2 regions of the Pseudomonas sp. NLJ1 genome follow, and region 1 is predicted to be linked to the other one. Evidence: riboswitches for the same ligand, from Rfam matches in the RefSeq annotation. Region 1 holds a riboswitch; the other holds the start of a gene.

Region 1 (6,462 bases):
CTCGTGGTCTTCTTCCTTGGTGACAAAAGCGCCGATGCCAGCATCCAGGCAGCGCCGCACATACAGATCGGTGGCCTGGCCGGTCAGCACCATGATCTTGGGCGCCGGCTCCAGGCATTGCAGGCGCTTTATCACTTCCATGCCATCCAGGCCGGGCAGGCCGATGTCGAGAATTACCACATCCGGTCGCAGGTCGCGGGCCACCTGCGCCACCTCGCTGCCATTGCCGACCTCGCCGACAACACGGAAGCGCTCGCGTTCGAGCAACATGCGCAAGGACAGCCGGACGATGGGGTGGTCGTCGACGATCAGCACGGTAGTCATGAAGAAAACTCCTGTGAGGATGTGGTCCGCTTCCTGGATCACTCAGGAATACGTCTGCAAGTGGGGTTATCGGAAGCGCTGCACGATACGACCATTCCCGAAATTTGGTAATGCCGAGTATAGAAGTGTTGAAAGTCCACGTGCTTGCTGTTGAAAAGTCCTACAAAAAGTGGGAAAGACATCACCCTGGCAAAGCGGCGATGCCTGTTTTTGTAGTCGTCATGCGCAGGCGGAGTGTGATTTGCTCACGCGCTGGGTTGAGGCGGGGTTGTTGGCCAGTGCCTGGCCGACCCGTGTCGGGCGTGCCACCAGCTGGCCGGTGCAGTTCGGGCAGCGGCCCTGGAAACGTGTTTCGGCGCAGGTGCGGCAGAAGGTGCATTCGAAGGAACAGATCAGCGCATCGGGGCTGTCACCCGGCAGGTCGGTATCGCAGCACTCGCAGTTTGGGCGTAGGTCCAGCATGGGCATGACTCCTGTTTGCAGGCGGGAAACCGGAGTCTGCTACGCCTGCGGCGAACCTGGCAATGCTCAGTCGCCAGGCCGATACAGGTGGGCGTGCCCGGCGCGATACAAGGCCGACTCGGCAAACGGTGTGTCGCCCAGCACATGGCCCACAAGGATCAGCGCCGTGCGCCGGAAATCCTTGGCCGCGACGCGTTCCACGATATCGCCGAGGGTACCGCGCACCCAGTCCTGGTCCGGCCAGGTAGCACGATGCACCACCGCCACCGGGCAGTGCGCGCCGTAGTGCGGCAGCAGCTCATCGACGATACGCGACAGGTGCTTGACCCCCAGGTGAATCGCCAAGGTGCTGCCATGGCGCGCCAGCTCGCCCAGTTGCTCGCCGGGCGGCATGGGCGAACTGTCGCCATAGCGGGTGAGGATGACGGTCTGCGCTACCTGGGGCAGGGTCAGTTCGCAGCCGAGCAGGGCGGCGCTAGCCGCCGTGGCGGTGACCCCGGGGATGATCTGGTAATCGATGCCCAGCGCTTGCAGGTGGCGGATCTGCTCGCCGATGGCGCCGTACAGGCTGGGGTCGCCACTGTGTACCCGGGCCACATCCTGGCCTTGTTCATGCGCGCTGCGCATGGCGGCAATGATCTGTTCCAGATGCAGCTCGGCGCTGTTGATCACGGTCTCGGCCTGGTGCCCCTCGAGCACGGCGGCCGGCACCAGCGAACCGGCATAGATGATCACCGGGCACTGGCGGATCAGCCGTTGGCCCTTGATAGTGATCAGTTCCGGGTCGCCGGGGCCGGCGCCGATGAAGTAGACCGTCATGGAAAGTCCTTGCGAGAAAGAGGGGGAGGAAGCGTTCAACAGGCCAGGGCGAGGGTAGCCGGGCCCAGTATCTGGCGTTTCAGCAGCAACCTGGCAGTGCCAACCCGCTGGCAGGCCAGGGCCAGTGCCGCACTCTCTGCCACACCCCAGCAGCCACTGTGAGCATGGGCCGTGGCGGAGCGGTGGCTGAGCTGGGGTTCGTAAGGTTGCAACTGCGCGGTATCGTACAGCACCAAGGGCAGGTCGAGGCGTTCAGCCAATTGCTGCAAACCGGGTTCGTCGGCCTTCAGGCTGATGCTGGCGATGCCTTGCAGGTCGGCCAACGCCAGGCCCTGGTTGGCCAGGGCCTGGCGTAGCAATGTTTCCAGCGTATCCGCCGGGCAACCCCGGCGGCAGCCGAAGCCAGCGTAAAAGGCAGGCATCAGGCCTGATTGGAGCGCCGGAACAGCCAGGCGCTGAGCAGGCCCAGGGCCAGCCAGAAGGCGGCGTTGGTCAGCCAGGAGGCCACTTTGAACTGGGTTTCCAACGCTGCGGGGGCAAGGCTTTCGTGCACCTCGGGTTGCGGCGCACCGATCACATGAGGAATGACCAGCAACACGGCGCCAAATGCCTTGAGCAACCAGTGGCGGGCGAACACCAGCAGGGCCAGGCCCAGCGCGGTGGCGCTGGCGGTGCCGACCCACCAGGCCTGGCGTTGCCCCAGGTCGGCGGCGGCAGTACCTGGCAGTTCCGGCGGCAGGCCCAGGGTCGGGGCCAGGCAGAACACTGCGAAGCCGGCCAGGCCCCATAGTGCACCGGTGCCGGCACGCTTGGGTTCGCGCAGGCTGTACAGGGCGGTGAGGATCAGGGCGAAGCCGACCGCGACCACCAGGTTGCCGCCAGTGGTGGACAGCACCCGCTGCCAGCCGTCTTCCGGCGACCAGGCTTCGGCGCTGTGTTCATGGGCTGCCACTTCGCCGGCATGCTCGTGCTGGCCGACCGGGGCTGCGGACTCGTAGGTTTCTGCCTCGAGAATCAGCGGGGCGACCCAGAAGCTTTGCAGCAGGGTCAGCAGCAAGGCCGCCAGCAACCCGCTGAAGCCCGCGGTACGGGCAATGCGTGTGATCATCGGGCGTACTCAGTGGCAGGGGAAGGCGGCGCTGTGGCGGGTGTCGTGGGCGGCGTTGTGCACGGCCTCGATGTGCGAGAAGCCAGCGAAGTACACCAGGCACAAGCCCAGCAGGCTGGCGCCGACGGCGATGACGACACGCTGGCTGAGGGTAACGGGGGTAGTAATGCTGTGTTGCTTGGCGCTGGTGACGGGCATGACGCGTTCCTCTGCTTTTTGTGGGCAACGGGCAAGCGCGGCAGCCCCGAGCGTGGCAGCCCAGGGGAATGCAACAGCGCCCGCCCACCGCGGGGTGTTCATGAACGCCAGGCCGGTCTCCGGGCTTGCGAGGAGGAGCCAGGCTCCTGGAAGGCGTCACCTTCCCATGCCGGGTGATCGGGCACAGTGGTACAGACGCTTCGCTCGCTTACCGTTGCGGGGGCAGCACCGGCCTTGTCCGGCCCTGCTGGAGGGCCTGGGACGCACCGGTTTCCCGTTTCACCCCCATTGGGGGCACCTGAACGCGAGGCATAAGGAGACCATGGGGCGGGGCTGCCGTCAATTGCCAGAATCGAGTTTGCCGGCGCCTCGGCTACTCCGCACCCACAGGGATTGTGAAGCGGACGCAAAGCGCTCCCGGTCAGCCCCGGGCAAACGCCGCCAGCTTGTCCCCATCCAGCCGGTAACGCACCCACTCATCCTGCGGCTCGGCACCCAGCTTCTGGTAAAAGCCGATCGCCGGCTCGTTCCAGTCCAGCACGCTCCATTCCAGCCGCCCACACTTGTTCGCCACCGCCTCGCGGGCAATGTGCTGCAGCAACTGCCGGCCGGCGCCGTCGCCGCGTTGCTCAGGAGTGATGTACAGGTCTTCCAGGTAGATACCGTTGCGGCCTAGCCAGGTCGAGTAGCTATAGAAATACACGGCGAATCCGATTGCCCGGCCATCGCGTTCGCAAATCAGGCTGTGCACGGTGCTGCCCTCGTCGAAAAGGCTGTGCTCGATATCGGCAACGCTGGCGATTACCTCGTGGCGGGCGCGTTCGTACTCAGCCAGTTCGGTGATGAAGGCCAGGATCTGCTCGGCATCGTTGCGAACGGCAGGGCGAATGGTGAGGCTCATGGTGACGGCTTCCTTGGTCTGGGAGTAGCGGTACAGCGATGTGTATCTACACAATTTAGTGAAACTGTACCGGTTGTAGAGGAGGGGACTCCGTTAGTGTGACAGCACCCATAACGAAAGTGGAATGCCTGCCATGCTTGCCTCTGCCGACCTGCTGACCGCCTTCGTGCTGTTCGCCTTCGTGTCTTCCATCACTCCTGGCCCCAACAACACCATGCTGTTGGCCTCGGGTGTCAATTTCGGCGTGCGCCGCTCCATTCCCCACGCCATGGGTATCAGCGTCGGTTTCATGGTCATGGTGCTGGCCGTTGGCCTGGGCCTGGGGGAGGTGTTCAAGGCCTGGCCGGTGCTGTACACGGTATTGCGCTACACCGGCGCCGCCTACCTGCTGTACCTGGCCTGGAAAATCGCCACCTCCGGGGCGGTCGGCACCGCTTCGTCCAGTGCCCGCAAACCGCTGGGCTTCTGGGGCGCGGCGGCATTCCAGTGGGTCAACCCCAAGGCCTGGGTGATGGCAGTGGGGGCAATCACCACCTACACGCCGGCGCAAGGCTATGTGACCAACGTCATTGTCATTGCCGCCTTGTTCGCCCTGGTCAACCTGCCGAGCGTTGGGGTATGGGTGATGTTTGGCAGTGCCCTGCGCAACCTGTTGCAGAACCCGCGTTGGCTGATGCTGTTCAATGTCCTGATGGCCTTGTTGCTGGTGATTTCACTGTACCCGCTGCTGTTTGTAGAATCGGCATTTTCCTGACCCCGCGAGTACAGTAAGCCGATGCAGTTGATCCCCTGGTCCCACGAATGCGCCGAAGGTTTCACCCTGCGGGGCTGGCGAACCCCGGCCAGTGGCAAGCCGTTGCTGCATTTCCTGCACGGCAACGGCTTCTGCTGCCTGGCCTACCAGCCATTGCTGATGCGGCTGGGCGAACATTTCGACCTGTGGCTCAGCGATGTCCAGGGCCATGGTGACAGCGACCATGGTGGGGTGTTTCGTGGCTGGAACCGGACCGCTGCGCTGGCGGTGGACGCTTTCGCAGCCGGGCGAGGCGAGTATGGCGACGTGCCGCGCTTTGCCGTCGGGCACAGCTTCGGTGGCGTGCTCACCGGCCTGATCCTGGCCAGTGAGCCGCAACTGTTCACGCGTGCCGTGCTGCTTGACCCGGTACTGTTCAGCCGGCGCATGCTGGGTGTGATGGGCGTGGCGGCTCTGGTCGGCTTGCACCAGCGTCATACGCTGGCGCGCAAGGCTGCCACCCGTCGCAGCCACTGGCCCGACCGCGAGGCAGCCCTGGCTTCGCTGCATGGGCGGGGTATCTTCAAGGGCTGGACCGATGAGGCGTTGCGGGCCTACGTAGAGCATGCCATCGGTGACTGTGGCGAAGCGGTGGTGCTCAAGTGCCGGCCCAGCCGCGAAGTGGAAATCTTCAGTTCGTTCCCCAAACGCATGTGGGCGAGCCTGGCGGCGATCCGCACGCCCACGCGGGTGCTTTACGGCGAGCACACTTACCCCTTCGTGCCCCATTCGGTGAACCGCCTGGCGGCGCTCAACCCTCATGTCAGCGGCAGGCAGGTTGCCGGCGGGCATTGTTTCATGCAGGAAGACCCGGTCATGGCTGCCGAACAGGTGCTCGGTTTCTTGCAAGGCTGACTGTTCCATGGGTGGAACGATGAATGCCAAACAAGCCTGCTACCGCCTGATTGGCATCATTGATAAGGTTATCTCAACCAAGAGAGGAGCCTTCTCATGAAAACGATTCTGGGTATTCACCGCAGCCCTCACGCCCACTGGGTAGGTGATGGGTTTCCGGTGCGCAGCCTGTTCACCTACGACAACCTGGCCAGCAAGATCAGCCCGTTCCTGCTGCTGGACTATGCCGGCCCTCACGACTTCACCCCCACCAGTGCGCGGCGTGGCGTTGGCCAGCATCCGCACCGCGGTTTCGAAACCGTGACCATCGTTTACCAGGGCGAACTGGAGCACCGTGACTCCACCGGCGCTGGCGGCTTGATCGGCCCAGGTGACGTGCAGTGGATGACTGCTGCCAATGGCATCATCCATGAAGAGTTCCATTCCCCAGGCTTCGCCCGCACTGGCGGTACCCTGGAGATGGTGCAGCTGTGGGTCAACCTGCCGGCCCGGGACAAGCGCGCAGCGGCTGGCTACCAGACGCTGCTGGCCGAGGACATCCCGGTGGTGGCGCTGGAGGGCGAGGGCGGCAGCCTGCGAGTGATTGCCGGTGACTATCGTGGGCATTCAGGGCCGGCGCAGACCTTTACCGCCATGGATGTCTGGGACCTGCGCCTGAATGCCGGTGCAGCCTTGCAGTTGCCGGTTGCCGCCGGGCGCAATGCGGCGCTGGTGGTGTTGCGCGGCAACGTGCGGATCAACGGCGAGCGCGAAGCCGGCCCATCGAGCCTGGTGCTACTTGACCGCGCCGGTGAGGATGTAGCCGTCGAAGCACTGGAAGGCGCCAGCCTGCTGTTGCTCAGCGGTGAACCGATCGACGAGCCGATCGTGGGTTATGGCCCGTTCGTGATGAACAGCCAGGCAGAAATTGCCGAGTCGTTCGACGACTTCCATGCCGGGCGGTTCGGGCAGATGCAGGATGCACGGGACGGTGCGGCGCATTGATCCTTGCCTGAAAAAGCT
Region 2 (6,462 bases), 130 kb from region 1:
CCCTCGAACAGCGCCTGAGCCCGGGCCAGATGGTCGACCGGGTCCTGGCCTACGCCAAGGGCAATGGCGGCGAGTTCTTCCAGAACCTGGGCACCACCCTCAGGAACAACCCTGTACCCGCTACCCTGACGGTACTGGGCCTGGCATGGCTGGGCCTGAACCAGAACCGCCCCTTCAACCCAGGGCCTGCGCACCATGGGCCGGGGTTGGGCGAAAAGCTCGGCGACGCGGTGGACACGGTGAAAGGCGCTTTCACGCAGGCGGGGGAGGCAGTGCATGACGCCAGCCAGAAGGTGCGCATGAAAGCCCATGACATGCGCGATCGGGCCAGCGAACTTGGCAGCGGCGCGCGCGACTCCATGGGGGCTTCCGCGGACACCCTGCGCCATTCGGCACACAAGGCTACCGATCAGGCCGCGGCATTGAAGGGCCAGTTCGATCACCTGCTTCAGGAGCAACCTCTGGTATTGGCTGCTTTGGGAATAGCACTGGGTGCGGCATTGGGGGCGGCGCTACCCGGTACCCGCAAGGAAGACCAGCTGATGGGCGCCAGCAGTGATCGTTTGACCGACACGCTCAAGGCCAAGGGCCGCGAGGTGAAGGCGTCGGTCGAAGAGTCGTTCGATCAGGCGGGTGGCAAGGCGTCGACCCAGGCAGAGCGCAGGCCTGGAGACTCCGATCTTTCCTCAGGGTTGGGCTTCAATTCCTGATCCTGCGGGATGTGCGTTGCCAGCCTGTTCTGCCTGGGCAGCGGGCTGGCGGCTATCCGCGAGCTCCTCCAGCCCACTTGATAATGAACGCGTGCCAAGTGGGCCGGTCAACCGCTTGCAACTTTAAACAGGGAGGTTCTGCCTTGAAGATCGACGCGTTGTTGACCGAACTCCTCAATGCCCGCGGGCCAGGTGGGCAAGAGGATGAGGTGCGCACCATTTGCCTGCGAGAGCTCGCCAACTTCTGTGATGACACGCACATCGATTCTGCCGGCAACGTGGTAGGGGTCATTCGCGCCGGGCTTGCATGCAATCCGCAGGCAGCCATACGTGTAATGGCCCACCTCGATGAGATCGCGATGATCGTCAAGAATGTCCACGACAACGGCACACTGGAGGTGCTTGCCCTCGGGGGAGCGCAACCGATCAGCTTTGGTGTCTGCCCTGTCGACATCCTGGGCGATGAGCAGATCCTGCCTGGCGTGCTGTCGTATGGCTCGATGCACAGTAGCAGTCGGACTGCCAACGGAAGAGACGTGCTGACCGGAAACGTCCAGTGGAAGGATGTGCATGTAGTCACACGCAAGACCAAGCAGGAACTGCAGGCATTGGGGGTTCGACCAGGTACGCGGGTCGTGCTCAGCCAGCACTGGCGTCGGCCATTCAAAGTGCAGGACTGTGTTGCCGCTCATTTTCTCGATGACCGTGCTCCCATCAGCGCTGTCATCCTCTGTGCGAAGCTGCTGGGTGAGAGGCGAGCGGCGCTGAAGCAGGATGTGTGGTTCGTGCTCACCACACTGGAGGAAGAATCCAATGCCGGTGCCATGTACGCCGCGTCCCGGTTGCCCGGCGACACCACCATCGCGGTCGAGGTCGGCCCGGTGCTCGAAGAGTATGGTACGCAGCTGTCAGCCGACCCGATCATCAATACCGGTGACCAGAAGGGCTACTACAGCCGCACCGTGGTACAAGGCCTGATCGCCGCTGGCCGCAGGGCAGGGTACAAGCCGCAGGCGGCATTGCTCGTAGACTTTGCGTCGGATGCGAGTGCGGTATTGAGCGCAGGGATCGATGCCCGGGCAGGTTGCATTGCGATCCCGACAGAGAACACTCATGGCTTTGAGATGGTACTCCTGGATGGCATTTCAGCCTGTGCGGAAACCTTGGCCGAATTCCTGGTGAGCTCCCAGGATGAAAACGACCTTATAGGCCGCTAGCGCTGCAGATTGTCCCGAGCGGCATCGTCTGCCTGTCGCTCGCGAGGGGGCTGTGGAGGCGTTTCGCAGTGTCTGCCCATCGCCTGATACTCTTTGCGAAGTTGATGGATCTCCCGGTTGTCGAGTGATTCGAGGCCTAGTACCGATTGCTCCGCTGATTTTGTAGCGCGGATCAGTTCGTCGAGCTTCACATGGATGATGTCGTTGTCCCGGTTCTGGGTGTTCTGAAAAGGCAGGCATCAGGCCTGATTGGAGCGCCGGAACAGCCAGGCGCTGAGCAGGCCCAGGGCCAGCCAGAAGGCGGCGTTGGTCAGCCAGGAGGCCACTTTGAACTGGGTTTCCAACGCTGCGGGGGCAAGGCTTTCGTGCACCTCGGGTTGCGGCGCACCGATCACATGAGGAATGACCAGCAACACGGCGCCAAATGCCTTGAGCAACCAGTGGCGGGCGAACACCAGCAGGGCCAGGCCCAGCGCGGTGGCGCTGGCGGTGCCGACCCACCAGGCCTGGCGTTGCCCCAGGTCGGCGGCGGCAGTACCTGGCAGTTCCGGCGGCAGGCCCAGGGTCGGGGCCAGGCAGAACACTGCGAAGCCGGCCAGGCCCCATAGTGCACCGGTGCCGGCACGCTTGGGTTCGCGCAGGCTGTACAGGGCGGTGAGGATCAGGGCGAAGCCGACCGCGACCACCAGGTTGCCGCCAGTGGTGGACAGCACCCGCTGCCAGCCGTCTTCCGGCGACCAGGCTTCGGCGCTGTGTTCATGGGCTGCCACTTCGCCGGCATGCTCGTGCTGGCCGACCGGGGCTGCGGACTCGTAGGTTTCTGCCTCGAGAATCAGCGGGGCGACCCAGAAGCTTTGCAGCAGGGTCAGCAGCAAGGCCGCCAGCAACCCGCTGAAGCCCGCGGTACGGGCAATGCGTGTGATCATCGGGCGTACTCAGTGGCAGGGGAAGGCGGCGCTGTGGCGGGTGTCGTGGGCGGCGTTGTGCACGGCCTCGATGTGCGAGAAGCCAGCGAAGTACACCAGGCACAAGCCCAGCAGGCTGGCGCCGACGGCGATGACGACACGCTGGCTGAGGGTAACGGGGGTAGTAATGCTGTGTTGCTTGGCGCTGGTGACGGGCATGACGCGTTCCTCTGCTTTTTGTGGGCAACGGGCAAGCGCGGCAGCCCCGAGCGTGGCAGCCCAGGGGAATGCAACAGCGCCCGCCCACCGCGGGGTGTTCATGAACGCCAGGCCGGTCTCCGGGCTTGCGAGGAGGAGCCAGGCTCCTGGAAGGCGTCACCTTCCCATGCCGGGTGATCGGGCACAGTGGTACAGACGCTTCGCTCGCTTACCGTTGCGGGGGCAGCACCGGCCTTGTCCGGCCCTGCTGGAGGGCCTGGGACGCACCGGTTTCCCGTTTCACCCCCATTGGGGGCACCTGAACGCGAGGCATAAGGAGACCATGGGGCGGGGCTGCCGTCAATTGCCAGAATCGAGTTTGCCGGCGCCTCGGCTACTCCGCACCCACAGGGATTGTGAAGCGGACGCAAAGCGCTCCCGGTCAGCCCCGGGCAAACGCCGCCAGCTTGTCCCCATCCAGCCGGTAACGCACCCACTCATCCTGCGGCTCGGCACCCAGCTTCTGGTAAAAGCCGATCGCCGGCTCGTTCCAGTCCAGCACGCTCCATTCCAGCCGCCCACACTTGTTCGCCACCGCCTCGCGGGCAATGTGCTGCAGCAACTGCCGGCCGGCGCCGTCGCCGCGTTGCTCAGGAGTGATGTACAGGTCTTCCAGGTAGATACCGTTGCGGCCTAGCCAGGTCGAGTAGCTATAGAAATACACGGCGAATCCGATTGCCCGGCCATCGCGTTCGCAAATCAGGCTGTGCACGGTGCTGCCCTCGTCGAAAAGGCTGTGCTCGATATCGGCAACGCTGGCGATTACCTCGTGGCGGGCGCGTTCGTACTCAGCCAGTTCGGTGATGAAGGCCAGGATCTGCTCGGCATCGTTGCGAACGGCAGGGCGAATGGTGAGGCTCATGGTGACGGCTTCCTTGGTCTGGGAGTAGCGGTACAGCGATGTGTATCTACACAATTTAGTGAAACTGTACCGGTTGTAGAGGAGGGGACTCCGTTAGTGTGACAGCACCCATAACGAAAGTGGAATGCCTGCCATGCTTGCCTCTGCCGACCTGCTGACCGCCTTCGTGCTGTTCGCCTTCGTGTCTTCCATCACTCCTGGCCCCAACAACACCATGCTGTTGGCCTCGGGTGTCAATTTCGGCGTGCGCCGCTCCATTCCCCACGCCATGGGTATCAGCGTCGGTTTCATGGTCATGGTGCTGGCCGTTGGCCTGGGCCTGGGGGAGGTGTTCAAGGCCTGGCCGGTGCTGTACACGGTATTGCGCTACACCGGCGCCGCCTACCTGCTGTACCTGGCCTGGAAAATCGCCACCTCCGGGGCGGTCGGCACCGCTTCGTCCAGTGCCCGCAAACCGCTGGGCTTCTGGGGCGCGGCGGCATTCCAGTGGGTCAACCCCAAGGCCTGGGTGATGGCAGTGGGGGCAATCACCACCTACACGCCGGCGCAAGGCTATGTGACCAACGTCATTGTCATTGCCGCCTTGTTCGCCCTGGTCAACCTGCCGAGCGTTGGGGTATGGGTGATGTTTGGCAGTGCCCTGCGCAACCTGTTGCAGAACCCGCGTTGGCTGATGCTGTTCAATGTCCTGATGGCCTTGTTGCTGGTGATTTCACTGTACCCGCTGCTGTTTGTAGAATCGGCATTTTCCTGACCCCGCGAGTACAGTAAGCCGATGCAGTTGATCCCCTGGTCCCACGAATGCGCCGAAGGTTTCACCCTGCGGGGCTGGCGAACCCCGGCCAGTGGCAAGCCGTTGCTGCATTTCCTGCACGGCAACGGCTTCTGCTGCCTGGCCTACCAGCCATTGCTGATGCGGCTGGGCGAACATTTCGACCTGTGGCTCAGCGATGTCCAGGGCCATGGTGACAGCGACCATGGTGGGGTGTTTCGTGGCTGGAACCGGACCGCTGCGCTGGCGGTGGACGCTTTCGCAGCCGGGCGAGGCGAGTATGGCGACGTGCCGCGCTTTGCCGTCGGGCACAGCTTCGGTGGCGTGCTCACCGGCCTGATCCTGGCCAGTGAGCCGCAACTGTTCACGCGTGCCGTGCTGCTTGACCCGGTACTGTTCAGCCGGCGCATGCTGGGTGTGATGGGCGTGGCGGCTCTGGTCGGCTTGCACCAGCGTCATACGCTGGCGCGCAAGGCTGCCACCCGTCGCAGCCACTGGCCCGACCGCGAGGCAGCCCTGGCTTCGCTGCATGGGCGGGGTATCTTCAAGGGCTGGACCGATGAGGCGTTGCGGGCCTACGTAGAGCATGCCATCGGTGACTGTGGCGAAGCGGTGGTGCTCAAGTGCCGGCCCAGCCGCGAAGTGGAAATCTTCAGTTCGTTCCCCAAACGCATGTGGGCGAGCCTGGCGGCGATCCGCACGCCCACGCGGGTGCTTTACGGCGAGCACACTTACCCCTTCGTGCCCCATTCGGTGAACCGCCTGGCGGCGCTCAACCCTCATGTCAGCGGCAGGCAGGTTGCCGGCGGGCATTGTTTCATGCAGGAAGACCCGGTCATGGCTGCCGAACAGGTGCTCGGTTTCTTGCAAGGCTGACTGTTCCATGGGTGGAACGATGAATGCCAAACAAGCCTGCTACCGCCTGATTGGCATCATTGATAAGGTTATCTCAACCAAGAGAGGAGCCTTCTCATGAAAACGATTCTGGGTATTCACCGCAGCCCTCACGCCCACTGGGTAGGTGATGGGTTTCCGGTGCGCAGCCTGTTCACCTACGACAACCTGGCCAGCAAGATCAGCCCGTTCCTGCTGCTGGACTATGCCGGCCCTCACGACTTCACCCCCACCAGTGCGCGGCGTGGCGTTGGCCAGCATCCGCACCGCGGTTTCGAAACCGTGACCATCGTTTACCAGGGCGAACTGGAGCACCGTGACTCCACCGGCGCTGGCGGCTTGATCGGCCCAGGTGACGTGCAGTGGATGACTGCTGCCAATGGCATCATCCATGAAGAGTTCCATTCCCCAGGCTTCGCCCGCACTGGCGGTACCCTGGAGATGGTGCAGCTGTGGGTCAACCTGCCGGCCCGGGACAAGCGCGCAGCGGCTGGCTACCAGACGCTGCTGGCCGAGGACATCCCGGTGGTGGCGCTGGAGGGCGAGGGCGGCAGCCTGCGAGTGATTGCCGGTGACTATCGTGGGCATTCAGGGCCGGCGCAGACCTTTACCGCCATGGATGTCTGGGACCTGCGCCTGAATGCCGGTGCAGCCTTGCAGTTGCCGGTTGCCGCCGGGCGCAATGCGGCGCTGGTGGTGTTGCGCGGCAACGTGCGGATCAACGGCGAGCGCGAAGCCGGCCCATCGAGCCTGGTGCTACTTGACCGCGCCGGTGAGGATGTAGCCGTCGAAGCACTGGAAGGCGCCAGCCTGCTGTTGCTCAGCGGTGAACCGATCGACGAGC

What was found. Region 1 has a riboswitch for cobalamin ahead of R9B85_RS00760 (CbtB domain-containing protein). Riboswitches for the same ligand answer to the same signal wherever they lie in the genome.
Region 2: another riboswitch for cobalamin. It lies ahead of R9B85_RS00100 (CbtB domain-containing protein); the one in region 1 lies ahead of R9B85_RS00760 (CbtB domain-containing protein).

The regions. Positions count from the first base shown of each region.
Region 1 covers NZ_CP137735.1:152,782-159,243, reverse strand. Annotated here, with positions in the region: gene R9B85_RS00785 (response regulator transcription factor) at 1-324, opposite strand, end outside; gene R9B85_RS00780 (DUF1272 domain-containing protein) at 544-786, opposite strand; gene cobM (precorrin-4 C(11)-methyltransferase) at 853-1,605, opposite strand; gene R9B85_RS00770 (cobalamin biosynthesis protein) at 1,641-2,027, opposite strand; gene R9B85_RS00765 (CbtA family protein) at 2,027-2,713, opposite strand; gene R9B85_RS00760 (CbtB domain-containing protein) at 2,723-2,911, opposite strand; cobalamin riboswitch at 3,005-3,228, opposite strand; gene R9B85_RS00755 (GNAT family N-acetyltransferase) at 3,333-3,812, opposite strand; gene R9B85_RS00750 (LysE family translocator) at 3,937-4,566, shown strand; gene R9B85_RS00745 (alpha/beta fold hydrolase) at 4,588-5,460, shown strand; gene R9B85_RS00740 (pirin family protein) at 5,557-6,444, shown strand.
Region 2 covers NZ_CP137735.1:18,010-24,471, reverse strand. Annotated here, with positions in the region: gene R9B85_RS00120 (DUF3618 domain-containing protein) at 1-710, shown strand, start outside; gene R9B85_RS00115 (M42 family peptidase) at 854-1,927, shown strand; partial or broken gene R9B85_RS00110 (low affinity iron permease family protein) at 1,924-2,154, opposite strand; gene R9B85_RS00105 (CbtA family protein) at 2,167-2,853, opposite strand; gene R9B85_RS00100 (CbtB domain-containing protein) at 2,863-3,051, opposite strand; cobalamin riboswitch at 3,145-3,368, opposite strand; gene R9B85_RS00095 (GNAT family N-acetyltransferase) at 3,473-3,952, opposite strand; gene R9B85_RS00090 (LysE family translocator) at 4,077-4,706, shown strand; gene R9B85_RS00085 (alpha/beta fold hydrolase) at 4,728-5,600, shown strand; gene R9B85_RS00080 (pirin family protein) at 5,697-6,462, shown strand, end outside.